DNA from 4 places in the Thalassobacillus hwangdonensis genome. Region 1 is predicted to be linked to each of the others. Evidence: riboswitches for the same ligand, from Rfam matches in the RefSeq annotation. Region 1 holds a riboswitch; each other region holds the start of a gene.
The links. Region 1 has a riboswitch for S-adenosylmethionine ahead of msrA (peptide-methionine (S)-S-oxide reductase MsrA). Riboswitches for the same ligand answer to the same signal wherever they lie in the genome.
Positions count from the first base shown of each region.

Region 2: it holds a riboswitch for S-adenosylmethionine, as region 1 does, so the genes downstream of both, ACFQ2J_RS14890 (methionine ABC transporter ATP-binding protein) here and msrA (peptide-methionine (S)-S-oxide reductase MsrA) in region 1, are expected to answer to the same signal.
Region 3: it holds a riboswitch for S-adenosylmethionine, as region 1 does, so the genes downstream of both, ACFQ2J_RS09715 (methionine ABC transporter ATP-binding protein) here and msrA (peptide-methionine (S)-S-oxide reductase MsrA) in region 1, are expected to answer to the same signal.
Region 4: it holds a riboswitch for S-adenosylmethionine, as region 1 does, so the genes downstream of both, metK (methionine adenosyltransferase) here and msrA (peptide-methionine (S)-S-oxide reductase MsrA) in region 1, are expected to answer to the same signal.

Region 1 covers NZ_JBHTKL010000006.1:203,424-209,319, reverse strand. Annotated here, with positions in the region: gene ACFQ2J_RS16570 (Na+/H+ antiporter NhaC family protein) at 7-1,410, opposite strand; gene ACFQ2J_RS16565 (hypothetical protein) at 1,544-1,723, opposite strand; gene ACFQ2J_RS16560 (DsbA family oxidoreductase) at 1,868-2,593, opposite strand; SAM riboswitch class I at 2,771-2,886, shown strand; gene msrA (peptide-methionine (S)-S-oxide reductase MsrA) at 3,008-3,481, shown strand; gene ACFQ2J_RS16550 (hypothetical protein) at 3,485-4,042, opposite strand; gene ACFQ2J_RS16545 (thioredoxin family protein) at 4,041-4,364, shown strand; gene ACFQ2J_RS16540 (HD domain-containing phosphohydrolase) at 4,493-5,404, shown strand; gene ACFQ2J_RS16535 (lipocalin family protein) at 5,561-5,896, shown strand, end outside.
Region 2 covers NZ_JBHTKL010000005.1:1,090,088-1,095,983, forward strand. Annotated here, with positions in the region: gene ACFQ2J_RS14855 (arsenate reductase family protein) at 244-600, shown strand; gene gcvH (glycine cleavage system protein GcvH) at 698-1,081, shown strand; gene ACFQ2J_RS14865 (hypothetical protein) at 1,123-1,281, shown strand; gene ACFQ2J_RS14870 (toprim domain-containing protein) at 1,437-1,790, shown strand; gene ACFQ2J_RS14875 (thioredoxin family protein) at 1,800-2,108, shown strand; gene ACFQ2J_RS14880 (hypothetical protein) at 2,210-2,536, shown strand; gene ACFQ2J_RS14885 (TlpA family protein disulfide reductase) at 2,539-2,958, opposite strand; SAM riboswitch class I at 3,040-3,157, shown strand; SAM riboswitch class I at 3,728-3,842, shown strand; gene ACFQ2J_RS14890 (methionine ABC transporter ATP-binding protein) at 3,923-4,948, shown strand; gene ACFQ2J_RS14895 (methionine ABC transporter permease) at 4,941-5,609, shown strand; gene ACFQ2J_RS14900 (MetQ/NlpA family ABC transporter substrate-binding protein) at 5,636-5,896, shown strand, end outside.
Region 3 covers NZ_JBHTKL010000005.1:103,246-109,141, reverse strand. Annotated here, with positions in the region: gene ACFQ2J_RS09720 (methionine ABC transporter permease) at 1-605, opposite strand, end outside; gene ACFQ2J_RS09715 (methionine ABC transporter ATP-binding protein) at 595-1,623, opposite strand; SAM riboswitch class I at 1,710-1,826, opposite strand; gene ACFQ2J_RS09710 (S1C family serine protease) at 2,218-3,438, opposite strand; gene ACFQ2J_RS09705 (MBL fold metallo-hydrolase) at 3,508-4,305, opposite strand; gene ACFQ2J_RS09700 (two-component system regulatory protein YycI) at 4,328-5,224, opposite strand; gene ACFQ2J_RS09695 (YycH family regulatory protein) at 5,205-5,896, opposite strand, start outside.
Region 4 covers NZ_JBHTKL010000005.1:1,163,985-1,169,880, reverse strand. Annotated here, with positions in the region: gene asnB (asparagine synthase (glutamine-hydrolyzing)) at 1-524, opposite strand, end outside; gene metK (methionine adenosyltransferase) at 1,033-2,229, opposite strand; SAM riboswitch class I at 2,488-2,599, opposite strand; gene ACFQ2J_RS15315 (thiol-disulfide oxidoreductase DCC family protein) at 2,654-3,040, opposite strand; gene pckA (phosphoenolpyruvate carboxykinase (ATP)) at 3,214-4,803, shown strand; gene ACFQ2J_RS15305 (ABC transporter substrate-binding protein) at 5,188-5,896, shown strand, end outside.

The sequences.
Region 1 (5,896 bases):
GGTTTTTTACATAAAAAATGATACACCAAAATACAGCCCCGCTGCTACTCCGCCTGCAATCAACGCAGGCTTAAGTTTGAACTTCGCATAATTGATCGCATTGAGGTTCAAAATTCCGGCAGTCGTATTCGTATTATCACTAAGCGGAGAGGAGAAAGCGCCGAACGTCCCGCTGGCAAAGACTGCTCCGATGACGATGGGAAGGGAGCTGCCTGCTGCAACTGCGATGGAAACGCCGACTGGCATGAGGATGCCCCAAGTGCCCCAGGAGGATCCGATGAAGTAGGAGAGACTGCATCCGATCAGGAAGATGAGGACTGCGACGAAAGCACCAGGGATCCATTCGAACCATGAAGCGATCGTTTCGGAAAAATTCAATGCCTCCGATCCTGCGCTCAATCCCCACACCATCGCCAACAGCAGAATGACGCCCATCATATCGTTCCCGCCATCAATCAGGAATTCCATCATTTTTTTCAAAGGCTGGCCGCTGATCTTCAAATAGACGACGAACCAGATCAACGTAAGCACAACAGCCAGTACCATTGCATCCAACACGTTTGCATTGATAAGCGCCTGCAGTCCGGTTTCGTCCTTTTTCAACCCGAGCATGTACATGAGGAAAAATGTCAGCAGGATGACGCTGGCCAGTGGCAGGATCAGATTCCAAGGTTTGGCGGGCAAGTCCTTGGCTACACATGGGTGGCAGTCCTCCCATGAGTCATCCTGTTCTTCATCTTCTGGATTTTCCGCATCGGTGGCCTGTTTTTTCGATCGATGGAAAAAGCTTAGGTAAAAACCGATCAGGAGCATGGAAATGGCAAAAAAGTTGAACGGAATGCTGCGAATGTACAGCATGTATGCGTCTCCACTCGTCCCTGCCTGCTGGAGGGACAACTCGATGACGGAGGTCATGTAGCCGACAAACGCGGTGGCAACAGGAATCAAAACGACCAAAGGAGCAGCCGTTGTTTCGATGACGAACCCCAATTCCTGTTTCGTCATCGGTATTTTCTTAAGCATTGCTTTCATCACCGGGCCGATTGTCACAATCCGGAAGCTGGGAGCGGCGAACGTTCCAATTGAGGAAACCCATGTAAGCGTGAAAGCACCGCGTTTATCTGTGATTTTTTCAGTGGCAAGCTGGACGAATCCTTTGATGCCACCTGCCATCTTAATCAATCCTATCAAAGCAGAAAAACCGTACAGGAACAGGATGATTTTCAGGTTATTTTTATCCGTCAGCCCTTCAATGATGAAACTCAGTGTTGTCGTCATGCCGCCGAGCCAGTCCGGCTCAGTCAAATATCCTGCGACAATGACACCGAACAATAGGCTTGGGATGACTTGTTTCGTCCAAATGGCCGCAGCTACCACGACTAAGAACGGAATGATTGCAATCCAGCTCATTCTCGTACCCCTTTTCACATTTACTTCCTTATAGGTTGCGGGATACGAAGCTGAATTATTCCATTAAAAAATACCCGGCTGCTTTGAGTAGCAAAGTGCCGAGTATTTCATCCATAATGGTGACTGTCTGACATCATCTCACACCTGACCTCTTCCGTTTTTTGTTCGTCAACTTCTTTAATTTTCGTAAGTCTTCTCCCAATAAATCTACCGGAATGTTTTCCGTGAATCGTTCACGGTGGAATTTCTCCGCGAAGGTCTGGTCCTTTTCGAGAAAATTGGACTCATGCTCAAGCTGCTTGTCATCCGCCATCCGTCCACCCCCTCCACATAGAACTCGATTCTCTGAATTTTATGTGAAAGAAGTGGCGGCTATGCTTGCCACGGAATAAAATTTTCAGGGCTTAAATCAGCATGTTGCTCATAATATAAAAGGAGACCTTTTTAAGGTCCCCTGTCATTGATCATTCGGAATGTCGCAACTGTCGTCCGTGCATACGCCGGTTGCTTCATTATCGGATGACACCGTTTCAAACACGGGCTGTTGCTGTTCTTCGTCCCATGCTTTGCTCAGTGCATTTTTGAAGACATCGACCGGTTGTGCGCCAGAAACCGCGTACTTCCGGTTGATGACAAAGAATGGAACACCTTGTACGCCGATGGTGCGGGCTTCAGCTTCGTCTTTACGGACAGAATCGGTATAACGTTCGCTAGCTAACACCTCTCTGACTTCTGCTTCGTCCAGACCTGCATCCAGAGCCAGCTCCGTAAGTGTGTCATGGTCTCCCATGTTCTTGGCTTCTGTGAAGTAGGCGTGGAAGAAGCGCTCGTGTACTTCTTTTTCAACACCTTTGTCTTTAGCAAGGTGAGTGAGACGGTGGGCATCGAGTGTGTTGGTTGGGATGACATCATCAAATCGGAAATCGAGTCCTACACCTTTTGCCTGCTCCACCATGTTGTCACACATCTGCTTCGCTTGTTCAATGCTTGTGCCATACTTGCTCGCTAATCGTTCATACATGACAGATTCGGTGTTCTTTTCTGCACCAGGATCCAGTTCGAAGCTTTTGAATTCGATTTCGACTTGATTCTTTCCTTCGAAATCAGCTAAAGCTGCTTCTAGACGACGCTTACCTATATAACAAAATGGACATACAATATCGGACCAGATTTCAATTTTCATATGGGACACCTCTTTTGATTTTTTACATAAACTTGCTGTCAGTTTAACACGGAAGAGGGGGTGGGGCTTAACGATACGCTTGATGTGCCTATTTATCTCAAATTCTAAGCTTTGGGCTTTACAGGACTGTTGAAGGCATGTATAATTCCAATTAAATATTAAAAATACAACATAAACTTCTTATCCAGAGAGGCGGAGGGACTGGCCCTTTGATGCCCGGCAACCATCGGATCGATCGCGATCTGAACGGTGCCAATTCCTGCAGGAACCTAGTGATTCCTGAGAGATGAGAGGATCGTAAGCATACATTTACGACCCCCTTTCTTATGGATAAGAAAGGGGGTTCTTTCGTATAGAAAGAGCGCCACGATCTCTCGGAAAGAAGTGGAGTTTGTAGCGAAAGGAAGATGTAAGATGGCAACAGCGATTTTTGCAGCAGGGTGCTTCTGGGGAGTGGAAGCATGGTTTGAACGAATTGATGGCGTAGTGGAAACGAAGGTTGGATACACAGGTGGGAAGGTGGACCGACCTTATTATGAACTCGTAAAAACAGGGAAGACCGGTCATGCTGAGTCAATCAAAATCGACTATGATGCTTCCGTGATTTCTTATCAACAGCTGGTGGATGCGTTCTTCGAGTGTCATGACCCGACCTCGAAGAATCGCCAGGGCGAAGATGTAGGATCACAATATCGATCCGTCATTTTCTATCTGGATGAGAGTCAGCGTTATATTGCAGAGGAAAAAATCAAGCAATGGAATGAAAAAGGTGTATTCAAAAAATCGATCGTTACAGAGGTGGCGCAGGCAGGAACCTTTTACGATGCGGAGGAATACCACCAAAAATACTTGCAGAAGAACGGATCTGCTGCTTGTGGAATCGTGTGATGGCTACCCATCACACGATTTTTTTGAATATAGATAAAGCCCATCTGATTTTTTCGATTCAGGCCAACCACGAAAGGCGAAGGTATTCGATAGAATCCAGCCTTCATAGGTTCGTAAATTCTCCTGCAGTTGAATCATTCCACCAGTATAGAGGTAACAATATAAGAAGTCATACGTATCTAATGATTCGGTGAGGAAGTTTTTCCTTAAAATGACCAGGTTGTCCTGTGGCTGTAGCAGCAGTCGTAACTTCATATAAAGGTATGGAACCGGAGACGTTTCATAGGCTGTGATCCTAGTGTCAGGGAAAGCTTTTGCAAAAGCGAATGCTACTGTTCCCCAGCCAGCCCCGAGTTCAGCGATGCTCGCTGGCTTCACCTCTTTTGTATAAGCCAACACCTTTTTGATGGTCCGGCGTGATGTCGGTGTGGGACCGATCCCATTTTTCCAGGTGTATAGTAAAAGAGAAACAAGTGTCAATGTCGTGAATAGCAGGACGAAAAGGGGTAAAATGATATCAAGGATTGCAATCACCTCTAAAGGAAAGGATGGATCCTCCATGCAGATGGTCCACACAATGGAAGAATTGGAACATACTATCCATCATCATACGATGGCGCTCGTCTACATATCAAGACCGAACTGTTCTGTATGTCATGCATTGCTGCCCCAGGTGGAATTGCTGCTTGAAAGCTATCCTGAAGTGAAAGCTGTGCATGCCGACGCGGATGAAATTCCGGAAGTCGCGGGTGCTTTTTCGATTTTTACCGTCCCGGTCATCATGGTCTTTCTTGAGGGTAAGGAAATGTTCAGGGAAGCACGGTTTGTGCCGATGGAATCATTGGAGCGACAATTAAGCAAAATTTATAATGCGATACTATAAGTGTCTTTTGGCAGGGGGTCATTCGACCTAATTCTTTTAGGTGGATACTCCCCTTTTCGTGTCGAATTGCAGACTTTTTTGACGATTGCTATATAATTGGTAGCAAAGTGAAGGAAAGGGGAATATTCGTGGGAGAACTGAACGTAATAAAAAACGATACACAGCTTGCATTAGCAAAGAACAATTCTACGAGTATCCGTCTGCTTGAAGAAGGTGACGGAACGGAAATCATGAAACAGACGATCAATAAGGACAAGATGTTCTACGTCTATCCAAATGATGACCCGAATACCCTTGAATTCTTTTATATCTTATCAGGTGAAATTGAGTGGGATGAGGACGGAAAGCGGGTAAAGCTTGGACCGAATGATTCCTATTCTACCAGAGGATTGAAAAAGCCCGTACTGTTTGAAACGATTACGGACGTCACCTATTTGTGGTTCACGACTGCACCGATTTTCCATCAGATCAGTAAGAGCATGGCGGACTTATGGGAGTTCATCCAGATGGTCGACAGCGAGCAGAAGTTTGCGTATGACCACAGTGAACGGGTGGCGAAATATAGTATTAAAATTGCGAAAAAGCTGGAGTTTGGTCCAAAGCGACTGCAGGACATGTTCCATGCAGCGTTTTTACACGATATCGGAAAGCTGAACGTCTCAGATCATATTTTGAATAAGCCAGGCAAGTTGACGGAGCGTCAGTTCAATCAGGTTAAACGGCATCCGGTAGATGGTGCGAATATGATGGTAGGCTCAGCATATGAATCGATTTCTGATATCATCCTGGAACATCATGAACGGCTGGACGGTTCCGGGTATCCACGTGGGATGGAGGGAGATCATATCTCGCTTGAGGCGAAAATCATCGCTGTGTGTGACAGTTATGATGCGATGACCGAAAATAGAGTATACCGGACACCAATTACACCTGGGGATGCAATAGATGAAATAAAGCGTCTGTCCGGAAAGCTATATGATCCACTAGTCGTCGATTTTTTTGAACAAATATTGAAGGAAGACAAAATACTTTCAGAGTGAGCAGGGGCGTGGGCCTCTGCTTCTTTTTATTGTCTGAAATGGGGGACTGAATCCGCGCTTTCTTTCCTGAACCATGATACCAGTCCATCATCGTAGAGGCGACACCTCTTTTATCCGATTGCATAGGTTACTAAAAACATAAGGTGTGTGAACCGGATGAATGAAGAAGTGACCAAGGTTAGTCTTCCTGAGGATGCGGGCCCGCATGCGGATGCAAATGTGGAGTGGTGGTATTTTTATACGTTTTTACATTCAGATCGACGAAATCGCTATGCACTGATGGGTTCTTTTTTCAGGGTGGGAGAACTCGAGCCTTCCTGGACGAAAGGGCATTACCTTATTTATACGCTGATTGATTTAGAAACTAACAAAGCGACGCACGGGTCATGGATGGATAAAGGGCTAAAACGGAACATGCTTGCTTTTTATTTACCGGTGTACATGATGCTCAACCCAAAGGAAACGGATATGTGGCGCCTGTATGGAACGATG
Region 2 (5,896 bases), on a different contig from region 1:
TGTTCGATAATAATCGGTGGGGCGGCTGGATAACGGCGAGACTCCCGTGGGAGATGGACCTAGGTGAGACCCCGGAAGGCAGAGCCTGAGGAGGCTTGCCAGTTCCCCCACGGGAAAGCGAGTTGTTTTCCAGCCGTCCCTAGCTATCATAAGTAGAATGGACCTGAAATCCTGACCTTAGACTTGCGCATATCATCATCAATTATGATAAAATGAAATGGAAGATGAAGGAGGGAATCGACTTTGGCTTTGCAGTTTTACTGGTACCCTAAATGTGGCACATGTCGTAAAGCAAAGAAATGGTTGGACGAGCATGACAAGAGCTATGAAGAAATACATATTGTCGAACAGCCGCCATCCAAAGCACAATTGAAAGAAATGATCGAAAAAAGCGAACTCAATGCTAAAAAGTTTTTCAATACCTCTGGTAAAAAGTATCGAGAACTTGGCATGAAGGACAAGCTGAAAGATGCGGACCAGAATCAGATGATCGAGTGGCTAGCTTCCGATGGAATGCTGATCAAGCGTCCGATTGTCACAGACGGAAATAACGTTACCGTTGGGTTTAAAGAAGCGGATTTTGAGCAAGCTTGGAAATGATAAGCAATTTGAGCAGAATAATGGAAGTAAAAGCATAATGCTTTTATGTTTATAGAGTGTCTAATTCATAATCATTTTAATGTGGAGGTTTGTGAACATGAGTTTACCAAAAGATTTTCGTTATTCAGAAGAGCACGAATGGGTAAAAGTTGAGGGAGAAAAAGTACGAATCGGTATTACAGACTTTGCACAATCCGAACTTGGCGACATCGTCTTCGTTGAACTTCCTGAGGTTGGAGAAGAGATTGAAGCGGATGAGCCATTCGGCAGCGTCGAATCAGTAAAGACCGTTTCCGAACTTTATGCACCATTAAGTGGTAAAGTCGTTGAAGTGAACGAAGATCTGGAAGATAGCCCAGAATTCGTCAATGAATCTCCATATGAAAAAGCCTGGATGATTGTCGTTGAGCCATCTGATGATTCAGAGATGGATGAATTGATGGATGCAGATCAGTATGCAGAGATGATTCAGGAAGATTAATTCCTTCGCCATGAGGCACCCTATATTCAAGGGGTGATATCATGGAACAAGACCGCAGACGTGAACCACAGAAAACTGCGAACCAGACTTACCAGCAGGATAAGCGGTCCAACGGTGCAAAGCAACAATCCGCACAAAATATGATCGAAGCACCGAAGGTTACCCAATATGTGGACTGCGACGAAAATGGTTGGTGCTGACACCGATCATTTGACCCTTGAGTAAATATTGTTAAATACGTGTGATTTCTGCTATGGCACAAGCACACTTTGGATCATGCGTTGCTATCTTAAGGTAGCAACGCATTTTCTATATAAATGATTGGAATCACATCATCTTTGAATAGGTGGTTGGTATGATGGATGAAGAAAAAGCAGTCTTGATCGTTGAGGGAATCACAGATAAAAAGCATGTACTTAAGATTCTTGATGAACCAGTGGAAGTCATATGTACTCATGGTACGCTTGGCGTTGAGAAGATGGAGCGGATGATTGATGAACATCAACTTGATGATCGTACTGTCTACATTCTTGTTGATGAAGATTACTCCGGAGGTAAACTTCGTAAACAATTGACCCACGAACTCCCTCACGCCAGGCATATTTATATCGACCGTATGTTTCGTGAAGTGGCCACTACACCTGAACCCGAACTTGCTCGAGCATTGCTTAGTCAGAATTTTACCGTCAAACCTATTTATTTAATTTAGGAGTGGAGCATGAGACAATTAACGCTTGAATCCAATGACCATACACTCTTAGATAACGACTGGATGTACATTTTTATCCAAAGTCCTTTTTGCGGCACATGTCAATTGGCGTCGAAGATGCTGGAAACTGTCGAGCGCACTTATAATCGAAATTTATTTTACGATTTGAATGCTTCTTTACACCCCGATTTGATGCAGCAATATGAAATAGAGAGTGTACCGTGTCTATTAGTTATCCATAACGGAACGATAAAAGAAAAGATCTACGCCTTTCACTCTGTACCTTACCTCTATGAGCTGATGTCAAAATATGTATGAATCTTGGATTATTTCCCGAGAAATAACGAACGATTCTGTACGAAGAATAAAGGTGTCCTATCTCCTGGCAGCGAATTCATAAGCTGTCAGGAGGTTTTTTTATGTTGATGGAACATGTGAAAAGCTGGCAGTCGGAATTATTGGACAAAGTGGAATTGAATTCGATATGGAAAGGAAAATCACTGACCATGATGATCAGTGATAAAAGAGATACGGTGAATGTTTGTTTTCATCGAAATGAAATTATCATCAATGCATGTCCTTTCCCATCTTCCCATAAGATATTTCTGAGAGGGGATCTGGATGTTCTTTCTGATATCTTTCAGGGCAGGCGCAAGCTTACAAGTATTCCGAAGCAGATTATACAGATTAAAGGTACATTCAGAGATGTACTATTTGTGGAGTCCCTGTTATTGCTTGCGAAATAGTTTCAGTCGATCAATTCACCGATTTTACTAACAATCGAAAGAAAATCTGCTTTATCACCAAATTGTCCGGCGATGTTACCAGCTTGATCGATAATGATCGTGCTAGGAACTCCTTCACATTCATATGCTTTATAGAAGGTGCCATCGTTATCTACGAGACTAAGTTGATTAAGGAATTTCTGAGAAAATTTGCTGCCTTCCTCCATTGCTCTTTCTCTTGAAGCCGCATTGATGGCAATCAATTTAACCTTGTTTGAATCCATCGAACCATGAAGTTGTTCTTTTTGGGGAAGGTCTCTGGAACAATCAGGGCACCAGGAAGCCCAAAATGTCAGCACGACAACCTTGCCGGCGTAATCGTCCAGACAGTGAGGCTGTCCTGACTCTATTTCAGGTAAACAAAATGACGGTGCTTTTTTCATCTTAATTCTCCCCTTACAAGAAGTAGTTGACGGTTGTTTCATCCCATGCTAACATATTTCTTAATCGAATAGCGACATCTGAACTTATCCAGAGAGGCGGAGGGACTGGCCCTACGAAGCCCAGCAACCGGTTTGGAAACAAACACGGTGCTAATTCCAGCAAAGCGATCATAAAGTGATCAGCTTTGGAAGATGAGAGAAGCAGTGACGGAACCCGAATCTCTTCTCTTTGAAGAGATTTTTTTAATGCTTTCATATCATTTGCGTGGGAAATTTCGAGACGTTTGTAAGAGTTTGGGCGACAGGGAAGGACTCGCTTTCCTGTGGGGGAACTGGCAAGCCTCCTCAGGCTACGCCTTCCGGGGTCTTGCCTAGCTCCTTCTCCCACTGGAGTCTCGTCCTTTCCCGCCCACCTATGCACGATTAACTTATTTCTCGAAATAACTAATTTAATCAACTCTCATCAAAGAAATTCGTAATTAAAATTGATTTGGAGGTTTTGAGAAATCACCTAATCATATGGTGGATGAAAGAACGTTGAGACTCCTGCGGGAATTGCAAGACTGGCTAGACCCCACAGGGCATAGCCCGAGGAGGCTTGCCGTCTTCCCCGCGGAAAGCGAGACGTTCTTTCACCCACCAGTAATATCTCAAAACAATATTTATTTGCAAAAATTATTGACAGAAGATTTAAAACGATGCTACAATTCAATTTAGTCACTTAAGTGAGATAAAGCATTAACGAGTTAATACGATAATTGAATAAAATCTCTTATCCAGAGAGGCGGAGGGACTGGCCCGATGAAGCCCGGCAACCGACAAGCTGTTACAGCTTGGAAAGGTGCCAAATCCTGCAGAGTATAAAAGACTCTGACAGATGAGAGAACAGAACCTTATGTTTTACGATGCCTTTCTGTTCTCCTGAACAGAAAGGCATTTTTTAGTTTTAGGAGGTCATTCGAACATGATTACCATCAAAGGGTTATCAAAGGTTTTTCAAAGTCGGGATCACCAGGTGAAAGCAGTCGACAACTTGGACCTGACCATTGAAAAAGGAGAAATATTCGGTGTGATCGGTTATAGTGGTGCCGGAAAAAGTACATTCATCCGCCTATTGAACCGTCTGGAAGAACCGAGCGGTGGTCAAGTGACCATTGAAAATCAGGAAATTACCGGGCTGAGTAAGAAAGCACTTAGACTTACAAGACAGGAAATAGGGATGATCTTTCAGCACTTTCACTTGCTATGGTCAAGAACAGTAAAAGATAATATCGCCTTTCCATTGGAAATAGCAGGGATGCCCAAAGAGGAACGACATGCACGAGTACAGGAACTGATTGAACTCGTCGGCTTAAGTGGCAGGGAAAATGCCTACCCTTCTCAGTTGAGTGGCGGACAAAAGCAGCGCGTGGGGATAGCGAGAGCACTGGCAAATAATCCGAAAGTATTGTTATGCGATGAAGCGACATCTGCGCTTGATCCCGAAACCACCGATTCCATTCTGGATTTGCTGGTGGATATCAATAAGAAATTAGGATTGACGATTATCCTGATTACCCATGAAATGCATGTCATACGGAAGATATGTCACCGCGTGGCAGTAATGGAAGATGGGAAAGTTGTGGAGCAAGGAGATGTGCTGGATGTTTTTCTCCATCCGGAAAAGCCCGTCACACGAAAATTCGTAGATCAGGTGATGGGAGATACAGAGCAAGCGCATTCACTGGAGTTGATTCATCAGAACTATGCTTCCGGCAAAATTCTCAAGCTTCATTTTGTCGGTGAAAACACGAACCAGGCGCTGATCACCGAGCTTGCCAGGAACTTCACGGTCGATATCAATATTCTTCACGGGAAGATCACCCAGACACAAAAAGGAGCGTATGGCACATTAATCGTCCATGTTACCGGAGATTCAGAGGAAACCGACCGTGCCATCGCATACATCAAAGAAACATCTGTAGAAGTAGAGGTGAACCCGAATGCTTGAAAACCTATTCCCAAACGTGAAGGTCGAGGATCTCATTACAGCGACGAATGAAACAATGTACATGACACTTGTTTCACTTCTGGGAACACTGATATTCGGAATCTTGCTTGGTCTTACTCTATATCTGTCCTCACCAGGTGGGCTTTGGCAGAACAAAGTCATCAATGGTATTACAGCATCCATTGTCAATGTATTCCGTGCCATCCCGTTTATTATCCTGATCCTTCTTTTGTTTCCGTTCACCGATTTTCTGATGGGTACGATCCGAGGGCCAAAAGGAGCTATACCTGCCCTGATCATTGGTGCAGCTCCTTTTTACGGACGATTGGTTGAAATCGCCTTGAAGGAAATCGATAAAGGAGTATTAGAAGCTGCCAAAGCAATGGGTGCTAAGACATCCACAATCATTTTCAAGGTGTTATTGAAGGAATCGATGCCTGCACTCGTTTCTGGTCTTACAGTAACAGCCATTGCATTAATCGGATATACCGCTGTTGCAGGAATTATCGGTGCCGGGGGGTTAGGAGATTTCGCTTATTTCTATGGATTCCAACGGAGCGACTTCGATATCGTGTTTGTTGCAACGGTACTCATTGTAATCATCGTATTCATTTTCCAATTCATCGGGGATTTCATCTCCAGAAAATTGGATAAAAGATAAATCATATTTATAAAGGGGAGTTAGAAATGAAAAAAACGTTAAGCTTGATTGTAGGAAGTCTGTTGATTTTAGTATTGGCTGCTTGTGGAAGTTCCGATGGCGATTCAGATGAACTTGTCGTAGGTGCGACAAGTGTTCCTCACTCCGAGGTATTGGAAGAGGCAAAACCATTGCTTGAAGAAGAAGGCATCAACCTGAAAATCGAAACATACCAGGATTATGTCCTGCCCAACAAAGACTTGGATTCTGGTGAAATTGATGCGAACTACTTCCAGCACATCCCTTAT
Region 3 (5,896 bases), on a different contig from region 1:
ATTACGACCAGCAACAGCACCGTAATGATCATCACTTCAGTTTCAAATCGCTGATAGCCGTATGCGATTGCTAAGTCCCCAAGACCGCCTCCACCAACGAACCCTGCCATCGCCGATGCTCCGACGAGTCCGATCGTTGCGATCGTCAAGTTCAAAATGAGTGAACTTAACGCTTCTGGCACAAGCACCCTAAATACGATCTGCCATGGAGTCGCTCCCATCGCTTCCGCTGCCTCCACGACACCTGGCTTCACTTCAAGCAGGCTGCTTTCCACGAGCCTTGCAATGTATGGGCCTGCAAAGAATACGAGCGGAACGACTGCCGCTGATGTACCAATCGTTGTTCCGACAATCAACCGCGTAATCGGCAGAATTGCCACCAGCAGAATGATGAATGGAATCGAACGGAAAAAGTTGACGATAGCGTTCAGTACATTGAAAAGCGGACGGTTATGTAGCAGTCCGTTCGGCCTTGTCACGACGAGCGCAATCCCAAGTGGAAGTCCGATCAATGTTGCGAATAATAATGAGAAGCCTACCATTGCCAAAGTTTCATTGGTAGCTTCAAGGATTTTCGGCCAAAACTCTCTCAAATCAACCTGCATCTGCAACTACCTCCTTCACTGCCACCGAGGATTGGATAAAATGGATGGCCCTCAGAATTTCAGCATCTTCTCCTTGAAGTTCGACAATCAGATTGCCGAATGGGACCCCCTGCAGTTCCGTAATCTGTCCATAAAGCACATTCACATCGACATCGAAATTCTTGGCTGTTTTCGACAGAATCGGTTCCCCCGCTGTTTCCCTGAGAAAAGTTACCCGGTAAACGTGGCGTCCTCCTGCTCTACCTTCCACCTGCTTAAGGATCGAGGCTGGAATGTCATCCTGCATGACAGTGCGAACGAAGTTTTTCGTAGTCGGATGTTCAGGATTGGAAAAGACATCGAAAATTGTTCCCTGCTCGATTACTTTCCCATTTTCCATCACCGCAACCTTGTCACACACCTCTTTGATCACCTGCATTTCATGCGTAATCATCAAAATGGTTATGTTGTACTGATCCCTGACTCTTTTCAATAAATCCAGGATGGACTTCGTCGTCTGCGGATCCAGTGCAGAAGTTGCTTCATCGCAAAGCAGAATTTCAGGAGAAGTGGTCAATGCCCTTGCGATACCAACCCGCTGCTTTTGTCCTCCAGACAACTGGTCAGGATACTGTTTCGCTTTATCCTCCAATCCGACAAACTCAAGAATTTCCGTAACCCGCGCTTCAATCTCCTTTTTAGGAACCTTCGCAAGTGACAATGGGAACGCAACGTTCTGATAGACGGTCTTCGACTCCAATAAGTTGAAATGCTGAAAAATCATCCCGATCTTTCTCCGCACCTTCCTAAGTTCTGGTTTAGGTAAGGCAGCTAAATTACGCCCATCAACGAGCACTTTCCCATCACTTGGTGCCTCAATCAGATTGACGAGCCGGATCAAGGTGCTTTTACCAGCACCACTGAAACCTATGACACCGAAGATTTCCCCTTTTTCGATTCTCAGATCTACGTGATCGACAGCCCTCAATTCCTTGCCATCGTTCTCGTACACCTTACTGACATCCTCAAAGTGGATCATGCTGTACACTCCTTTCAAATAAACGAAAAGAACCCCTCTTCCTGAAAAACAAGAAGAGGGGTCCATAATGATCTATGTACCGTCTCTTCTCATCTTTCAAGTGCATACGCACTCGCTGGAATTGGCACAGTTTTTCATGGTACACCATGAAATCCGCTGCCGAGGTATCAAAGGGCCAGTCCCTCCACCTCTCTGGATAAGAAGATTGATTGCTATTCGTTTTTTAATGTTGATGCTAATACTAATACACCTGAATAAACGGTGTCAATAAAAATTTTCAAAATATTTTCGTGCATTTTCGCTATTCCCTGTCTTTACTGCCTTTGCTTGACGCTTTCATTTTTTATCCACAAAATTACGCACATTACCTGTTGATGACTCATTATTCACATGTTATTCCACACTGCAAACAGTTTATCCACAAAAATTATCCACATATCAACAGGTAGTTTCTCTATTTGGTATAGGAATTTATGTTCGCTACTATATCTATTTGGCTTATCCTCAACTTACTAACAACCTGTGGATATTATTTTACACAAAAAAACCTTTCCTGACATGTGGATCATCTCCACTTCAGGAAAGGTTACTTACTTAAAAATCATCTTGGGCGGCTAACGTGACGGTTACTTGCTGCTGTTCACCGTTCCGGTAGAATGTTACGGTCATTTCGTCGCCGACTTTCGTTTCTGCATATAAATGTTTTCTCAGTTCGATGATGTTCTGGATCGGTTCTCCATCCAATTCCGTGATGACATCGAGCTCTTTCAACCCTGCTTTAGCTGCTGGGGATAATGGTTCAATGGAGCGGATATAGACCCCACCTTGGACTTCTTCAGGTAGCTTGAGCGTTTCCTCCCATTCACGGCTAGGTACATCTGTCAGTGAATAAGCCTCCACACCGAGGAATGGACGAGTCACTTTCCCTTGTGTCTCCAGCTCATTAATGATCGGTTTCGCTTCGTCGATCGGGATGGCAAATCCAATTCCTTCAACCGCTGATCTAGCGATTTTCATCGAGTTGATTCCAATCAGCTGTCCTTTGATATTGATCAAGGCACCACCACTGTTCCCTGGGTTGATAGCCGCATCCGTCTGAATGACATCTGCCTGCCAGTCGGGCTGACCATCTCCGTTGAAATCCTGAGGAATTGCTCGCTGTTTACCACTGATGACCCCTTTTGTAACCGATCCAGAAAATTGCAGGCCTAGGGGGTTTCCAATCGCAATCGCGGGTTCCCCAACCTTAATTTTGTCGGATGAACCGAGATCGATTACCTTTTCCACTTTATCAGCCGGCATCTTCAATACGGCAAGGTCGGTGAACAAGTCTCCGCCAATCAATTCCGCTTTAACCCGTTCTTCGTTGGAAAGGACAACTTCAATTTCATCAGCCCCATCGATCACGTGGTTGTTGGTGACCACATATGCGGTATCCCCATCTTTTTTGTAAATGACACCGGATCCAGTACCAGCTTCTCCTTGCTCTTCCTGCTGCCAAAAGCTGGACTGAGACTGCATATTGACAACACCGACTACCGCTGGACTGACTTCCTCGACAACCTCGGTCACCTGTGTATTCACATCGACTTGTATGTTCTGTTCTGCACCTGTCAGTGCTTCATCCTCATCGACCAAGCCGCTTTCATCATCAGGTATCGTGATGTCATAAGGAAGCATGTTCGATTGAATCAAAGCAGGAAGTGCAAGCAGCACCAGCACGGCCCCTAAAATGATTCCCACGATGGTTGGCATCACCCAGCTTTTCTTTTTCTGATGGGATTCAGCCGGTGAATGGTCATCGTAATAGCCCATCTTCCACCACCAGTCCTTTCCGTAAGTAATTATCTAAATTACTTTTCCTTGTTTACAACAAGTGTAAACTCAATTCACTACATACAGGGGTGTCGGTGCATTCGGATCCGTATCATGGAGTTCAATCCTGCTTCCTGTCTCAAAGCCTCTTTCCTTCAACACGTTATCTACCGACATCCTAGCCAAATCTTTCATGTTATTATCTTGACTTAAATGTGCCAAATAAATACGCTTTGTTTTATCTGTAATAAGATCGGTAAGCGCAAGCGCGCAATCTTCATTGGAAACGTGACCGGAATCACCGAGAATTCGCCGCTTCACATTCCATGGATAACGTCCCATTCGAAGCATATCGACATCATGGTTCGATTCGAAAATATAGGCATCTGCACCTTCGACCGTCTTTTTAATCCGTTCTGATACATAGCCGAGATCAGTCACGAGCGCTACTTTCTTCCCTTCGTGATGAAACGTATAGAACATTGGATCCGCTGCGTCATGGGAAACGCCGAACGACTCAATGTCCAAATCCCCGAATGTTTTCGTCTCTTCCATACCAAAATGGAATTTCTGATCGACTGTCAGCTTACCCAATGCGGGTTCCATCGCTTTCCACGTTTTTTCATTTGCATAAATCGGCAAGTTGTATTTACGTGCAATGATTCCCAAACCTTTAATATGATCACTGTGCTCATGAGTGACAAGCACTTTCGTAATTTTGCTTGGATCGATATCAACGCCGGCAAAAAGTCCGTCCAGCTTTTTGCCACTCAGTCCGGCATCTACTAATATTCTTTCCTGTGCTGTTTCAATATAAAACGCATTACCTGTACTGCCTGAAGCAAGCACACTAAAACGTAAGGTCATCCTTCGACCCTCCACTTACTCATTATTGTTCTGTTCCGTCTTCCATAGGTACAACCGGTCCATTATTAGACTGGATCGTCTCCGTGAATTTTTCTTTGGTCTGCTTAATGAATTCACTTTCATTCATTTCAATGATTCCTTCATACGGCGTTGCATTCAAGAACAGTTCCTTCTCATTGTTGATCGTCACTTTATAAACCGGAGCGAAAATCTGCAAGCGGCTTAACCCGTCCAATTCCGGTTTGATCTTGGAATGGTAGCCGAGTGTCACATCGGTCACTTCATCTCCAGGTACAATATGATTTCTTGTATAAAGCAGATATACAGCACTGATTGGCGGGATCAGTTCCTTTTCATCCACATCTTCTTCATTTGGAGGTTTCAGACGTGTCTGCACATACCCGACAATCTCTCCTTTTTCCACCAGAAACATGATCATACCACTCTCATTGAAATAAACGGTACTGCCTTTACTTTTCTGAAAGAACATCAGTACATTTTCTGCTTTGTTCCATCCCCAGTACGAATATAAATCATTATATAGGAATGTATCATTCACTAACTCCATAATCTCTTCTCTGCTGGCATCTTCATCGATTGGAATCGGTTCTTCAAACCTGGCTGCGATCAGGTCATCATTATAAATTCTTGCATTAAGTCCATCAATTTGATCAAGCTCAGTTTTATCATCTTCGGTAAACTCTGCCCTATCCAATGTCAAGTAGGATGCCTTCGGAGTGTCACTCGGGACGGCACTTACATCAATATCATCCGCCTCCATCTGCTCAGCCAACGGGGTATCATTTCCGCCAAAAGATTCAGTCACTTCAAATCTTTTATCCAGTAATTGATTCAATAGAAAGATATCGACAATAAGGAAGCTGAGGATAAACAATGTTTTAATTTGGCCCCATTGCAAGTCCAGCACCTCCCTTGCCTGAAGAACGCATATTGGACAATTCATCAATTTCGAATTGTTCCCAGCCGCCGTTGATCTTGATATGCCAGTAAGGCTGAACATAATAGACAACTGAGGCTTCTGCCGGGGAGACCAGTCGATAACCGATTTTTACATCTTCAATTCTACCGAGATAGTCTTCATCGTAATTGTTCACTAAATAGCTGGTGACCGTTTCACCCGAAGGAAGTTGTCTTACATTACCATTGTCTTCATCACCATCACTATTATCCAGTTCCCCTTCGATGCTGATCAACGGTCGATCATAATTCGCGACCTGCTGCTGCACATATTCGATATGAATGGTGGTGAGGTTATCCCAGTTCAGAAGAGGAATACCTTGAAAATGCATGCGGTACGTCGCTTGACGATCTGTGAGTTCGGTCAACTGGAATTTATTTGTCCATCCAGTATGATCATTCACGAAATCGATACTTTGCACCAGTACATCTCCCATTGTCATGTTCGATAATTCAGTACTTGTCGCCGTTCGGAACCGCATGTACTTGTCACCGTTCGGCACTTCCATTTCACTCTCACTATCATAATAACGCTTGCCATTATCACTCGTCGAACTAACTCTTACATTATTTCTTTCAGTGAATAGCGTACTGATCAACGGTTCTTTATCGA
Region 4 (5,896 bases), on a different contig from region 1:
TCGCTCTCTTCATCTGTCATTGTAAGACTCTTCTTTTCAGACGCAAAGTATGTACCTGCTTCTGCCTCAGAATAGAACAAAGGCTTGATTCCGAATTGGTCTCTCGCGCCATACAGTGTTTCTTCTTGTTTATCCCAGATCAGAATCGCAAACATTCCGCGCAATTCCTTGAATGCATGTTCGCGCTTCTTATGGAATAGTGCCGCGATGACTTCCGTATCAGATTCAGTCGCAAAGGTAGCTCCTGAATCGATCAGTTGCTCACGCAGCTCTACATAGTTGTATATTTCTCCATTGAAAATCATCCAGTAACGTTCATCATCATAGCTTAATGGCTGATGACCACTCTCGATATCAATGATACTTAAGCGGCGGAATCCGAAAGAAATGTAATCGTTATGGAAAAATCCCTCATCGTCAGGTCCGCGATGGGTAATCAAATCATTCTGTTGTTTGAATAAGCTTTTTTCCTCTTCACTTGGAAGACCTGGCTTGTTACGTATCAAACCGATAAAACCACACATAGTTAAAGGCCCCTCTTTCTTCAGTGAATCATTTTAACTTTAGCAGTATATCACAAAAACGCACATAAAAATATAGGAAGAACATCCGTAACTATCCAGTTTCAGCTTTCCCATAAAACGCATGTCCAAAACGAAAATCTCAAGAATAAATCCAGTTGGATTTGGTTATCAGAGTATGGAGGTTCAGATAATTACTCACTTTCCCCGGCACTTCCTCGTACTTTGTCCAGCAATAACCTCAGGTGTTAATACAGAGCCGGGATGGAAGGGGAACGATTCGCTTTCCTGCGGGGATGACGGCAAGCCTCCTCGAGCTGTCGCTCTGTGGGGTCTTGCCAGCCAATCCATTCCCGGGGGAGTCTCCTCGTTCCCCTTCCATCCCACCAATTGTTCACTGAAGTCCTTGTTCCCTAATGAGACCCTTCCTATATGTATTTATATTTGACCTCTATAAATAAAAAGAAAGACCCGATCAAATTCGAATGAATTGTCGGGTCATGCTTTTGGTTTAGCCTAGTAATTTTTTCAGGTGTTCTGCTTTATCGGTCTTTTCCCATGGGAATTCGATGTCTGTACGACCGAAGTGACCGTAAGCGGCTGTGTCACGGTAAATCGGACGACGAAGATCAAGCATTTTGATGATGCCTGCTGGGCGCAGGTCGAAAAGTTCGCGGATCTCAGCAACAAGCTTCTCTTCGCTTACTTTGCCGGTACCAAACGTGTTAACAGCAATGGAAACAGGCTGTGCTACTCCGATTGCGTAGGCAAGCTGCACTTCACAGCTGTCCGCAAGACCTGCTGCTACGATGTTTTTCGCTACATAACGAGCTGCATAAGCTGCGGAGCGATCGACCTTCGTCGCATCCTTCCCGCTGAATGCACCTCCACCATGACGAGCAATTCCGCCATACGTATCAACGATGATCTTTCGTCCTGTCAAACCTGCATCACCTTGTGGTCCACCAATGACAAAGCGGCCGGTAGGATTCAGGAAGTACTTCGTTTTGTCATCAATTAACGTTTCAGGAACGACTGCATCAATGACATGGGATTTCAAATCTTTTTTAATCTGGTCGAGTGTGATTTCTTCTGCATGCTGCGTAGAAATGACAATCGTATCCACACGCAATGGCTGATCATTTTCATCGTACTCGATCGTTACCTGTGTTTTTCCATCCGGACGTAAGTATTCCAAAGTTCCGTCTTTACGCACATCAGATAGACGCTTGGATAGCTTATGTGCAAGGGATACCGGCAACGGCATCAATTCATCAGTTTCATTGTTGGCGAATCCGAACATCAAACCCTGGTCCCCGGCGCCGATAGCTTCGATTTCATCATCGGTCATCGTACCTTCACGTGCTTCGAGTGCTTTATCCACTCCACCGGCGATATCCGGCGATTGTTCATCAATTGCAGTCAATACGGCACATGTATCTGCGTCGAAGCCGTATTTCGCACGAGTGTATCCGATATCGCGGATTGTCTGACGGACAATGCTCGGAATATCAACATACGTATTCGTGCTTATTTCTCCCGCTACAAGCACAAGACCAGTGGTAACCGTCGTTTCACAAGCTACCCGTGCATTCGGGTCATTTTTCAAGATTTCGTCTAAAATAGCATCAGAGATCTGGTCACAGATCTTATCCGGATGACCCTCCGTAACTGATTCTGATGTAAATAGTCGGCGATTTGCAGACATTTAACAAACTCCTCCTTTATGAGTTGACAAATATAATAGACGGAACTCTTCTCCAAGTAAGCTTCACGAAAAACTAACCTTCTCCTGCTGTTTTTGAGTATATGTCGCCAACGCAAACACGCTACAGGGCATTTGACATATACATAAGCAGTAGAGTTTTATAGGATATCAGGTGCACAAGGGCACACATTCAGTCATTTCCTTTAATAAAAAGAAAAATCCTTTCCTTCATTGAGGAAAGGGGTCCGTTTCCTTTCGCTCTTATCGTTCAAGGAGTTATCCTTGCTACAGGGTTAGCACCGTTTCACCTCACGTGATGGTTGCTGGGTTTCTTCGGGCCTGTTGTCCCTCCACCAACTCTGGATAAGAGAGTATCCGTTCGCTGTTTATCGTACCCAAATTGTCGTCTGATGTCAACGAAACCTCATCTGTCGTGAATATTGCATGCACCATTTTCGCATTTGTCTTTGAACATCCGATAACGGTTCTTCGCAATAAAGCGATAGAGCGGTTTACCGATCAAGCCTGCACCAGGGATGGAAGCGATCAGACCCAGCGGAAATGTTAGTGGGCATCTGGTCAGCATATAAGCTACCGCACCATAACCTGACAACTCTTTTCCAGAAGGTAAGATCACATGCAGTTCCCGCTTGATTGCAGCGCTTTTTTCTTCACTTATTGGAAATTGTCTTTCATAATGCTGAAGGGAGACCCAGTCGAATTTCCCGATCCAATCCAGCTTCTGAAAGATCCGCTTCGACTGCTGGCATAAATAACAATGACCATCATAAAGTACATGTGATTTCTGCATGTTTTCACCTCTGCTTTGTTTCATTATAATAGAAACGGGTAGTTGTAAAAAAAATATTTCAAAATCTGATATTAGTATGGATTATTGAGTTGAATGTGTTATACTAATAATCAGATTTTAACAGTACATGAATTCGCAAGTTTAAAATATGAATGCAAAGGCGGGTTATCGCAATGAGTACGATCAATCAATTGTCTCAATTATCCGAGCTATTACTACAGAAAAATATAAAAACGAACTTATCCGTTCCTCAATTAATTGAAAGCGTTTTAGAAAGAAATGAAGGCGTTCTCACAGCCACAGGTGCTGTGCGCGCAACTACCGGGACATACACTGGACGTTCTCCTCAGGATAAATTCATCGTCGAAGATGAAGTATCCAAAGATAAAGTAGACTGGGGAACCGTCAACCGATCCATAGATGAAGATGTCTTCTTAAAACTTTACCATAAAGTGGTCGACTACTTAAAAGAAAAAGAGGAAGTTTTCGTATTCAATGGTTTCGCAGGAGCGGATGCCAACTACCGACTTCCGATCAAGGTCGTGAACGAGTTTGCCTGGCATAACCTGTTTGCCCGTCAGATGTTCATCCGTCCTACTGAAGAAGAGCTGAATGAACACCAGTCGGAGTTCACGGTCGTTTCAGCACCGAACTTCAAGGCAGATCCTGAAGTGGATGGTACCCGTTCGGAAGCATTCATCATCGTATCTTTAAAGCATCGAATCGTCCTGATCGGTGGTACGGAGTATGCCGGCGAGATCAAAAAATCGATTTTCTCTGTGATGAACTACATCCTTCCTCAGAAGAACGTCTTGTCCATGCACTGTTCTTCAAACGTTGGAAATGAAGGAGATGTCGCCTTGTTCTTCGGTCTATCCGGCACTGGAAAGACAACCCTTTCCGCAGATCCATACCGTCGTTTGATCGGAGATGACGAACATGCATGGTCCAATAACGGTGTCTTCAATATCGAAGGCGGATGCTATGCAAAAACCATCAACCTGTCTCAGGAAAAAGAACCACAGATTTTTGATGCGATCCGTTTCGGATCTGTATTGGAAAACGTCGTTCTCGATGAAGATACGCGACTGCCTGATTATGATGATACGTCTTTGACTGAAAATACACGTGCCGCTTATCCGATCGATAATATTGATAATATCGTAATTCCTAGTGTAGCTGGTCACCCGAATACGATCATCTTCTTGACTGCTGATGCATTCGGTGTCCTGCCTCCAATCAGCAAATTGACGAAAGAGCAGGCGATGTACCACTTCCTTAGCGGCTATACAAGTAAGCTTGCAGGCACAGAGCGTGGAGTCACTTCACCAGAAGCGACATTCTCAGCATGCTTTGGATCTCCATTCCTGCCGCTTGCTCCTTCTACCTATGCAGAAATGCTCGGGGAGAAGATTGACCAGTTCAATTCGAATGTGTTCCTTGTTAACACAGGATGGACTGGAGGCGCTTATGGCGAAGGCAGCCGTATGAAGCTTTCCTACACGAGAGCCATGATCCACTCAGCTCTTGAGGGCGAGTTGAATAATGCTGAGACAACGCAGGACCCAATCTTCGGGCTTGAAATTCCGATGCACGTTCCAGGGGTACCTGATGATGTACTTGTTCCTCGTAAAACGTGGAACGATCCAGAAGCATATGATAAAAAAGCGAAAGAGCTTGCGATGAAGTTCCACGAGAACTTCGAGAAATTCACAAAAGCAAGTGATGAAATCGCATCTGCCGGCCCATCTTACCGAGGCTAGCACCTGAATATTGTTCCCCATCTCCAATATGAAATAGATGAAAAGCGGATGTTCCCACCAGGGAGCATCCGCTTTTTCTTTTTATGCATTTAAGAAGTTTGCTTGAGATAGGTGTGAAGGTTGGTTTAATTCTATTATGTGTGGGGTGTTAGGAAAACGGTGAGACTCCCGCGGTAATAGACTGGCTGGCAAGACCCCACAGAGCGATAGCTCGAGGAGGCTTGCCGCCATCACCGCAGGAAAGCGAATCGTTTTCCAAACACCCCAACTCCCCCTATCGAAATCCCCTTCTCCCCTTTCCTGATTTAGGCATTCACACATATTTTCCCTCCAACATAAGCTATCTTAGTGATTTGACCTTACTAAACAGGAGGAAGCTTCCGTATGAAAAAACTTAAAGTGATAGGAATTGCACTGTTAACCCTCTTTCTAACCGTTGCATTGAGCGCCTGTGGGCAGCAAACGACAAAATTGAAAGTAGCAGAAGTAACCCGCTCGATTTTTTATGCCCCGCAATATGTAGCGTTGGAGAAAGGTTTTTTTGAAGATGAAGGATTGGAAGTCGAGCTGACAACAACTTGGGGCGGAGATAAGACGATGACGACGCTATTATCTGATGGAGCAGACATTGCCCTTGTCGGTTCTGAAACCTCCATTTATGTGAAAGCAAGAGAAGCGAATGATCCCGTCATCAACTTCGCGCAGCTGACGCAGACAGATGGTACGTTCCTTGTCGCCAGAGAAGAAGTGACAGACTTCAAATGGGAAGACTTGAAGGGCAGCACCTTCCTTGGACAGCGTAAAGGCGGTATGCCACAGATGGTAGGAGAGTACGTGCTTAAACAGAACGGAATCGATCCCCAACAGGATCTAGAATTGATCCAAAATATTGATTTCGCCAATATACCAAGTGCATTTGCTTCAGGTACAGGTGATTACGTCCAGCTATTCGAACCAACTGCGAGTATCTTTGAAAAAGAAGGTGTCGGCCATATCATTGCCAGCTTCGGTGAGGAATCCGGTCATGTCCCATATACGGTATTCATGGCAAAAGCGAGCATGATCGACGAAGATGAGGAAGCGATCAAGAAGT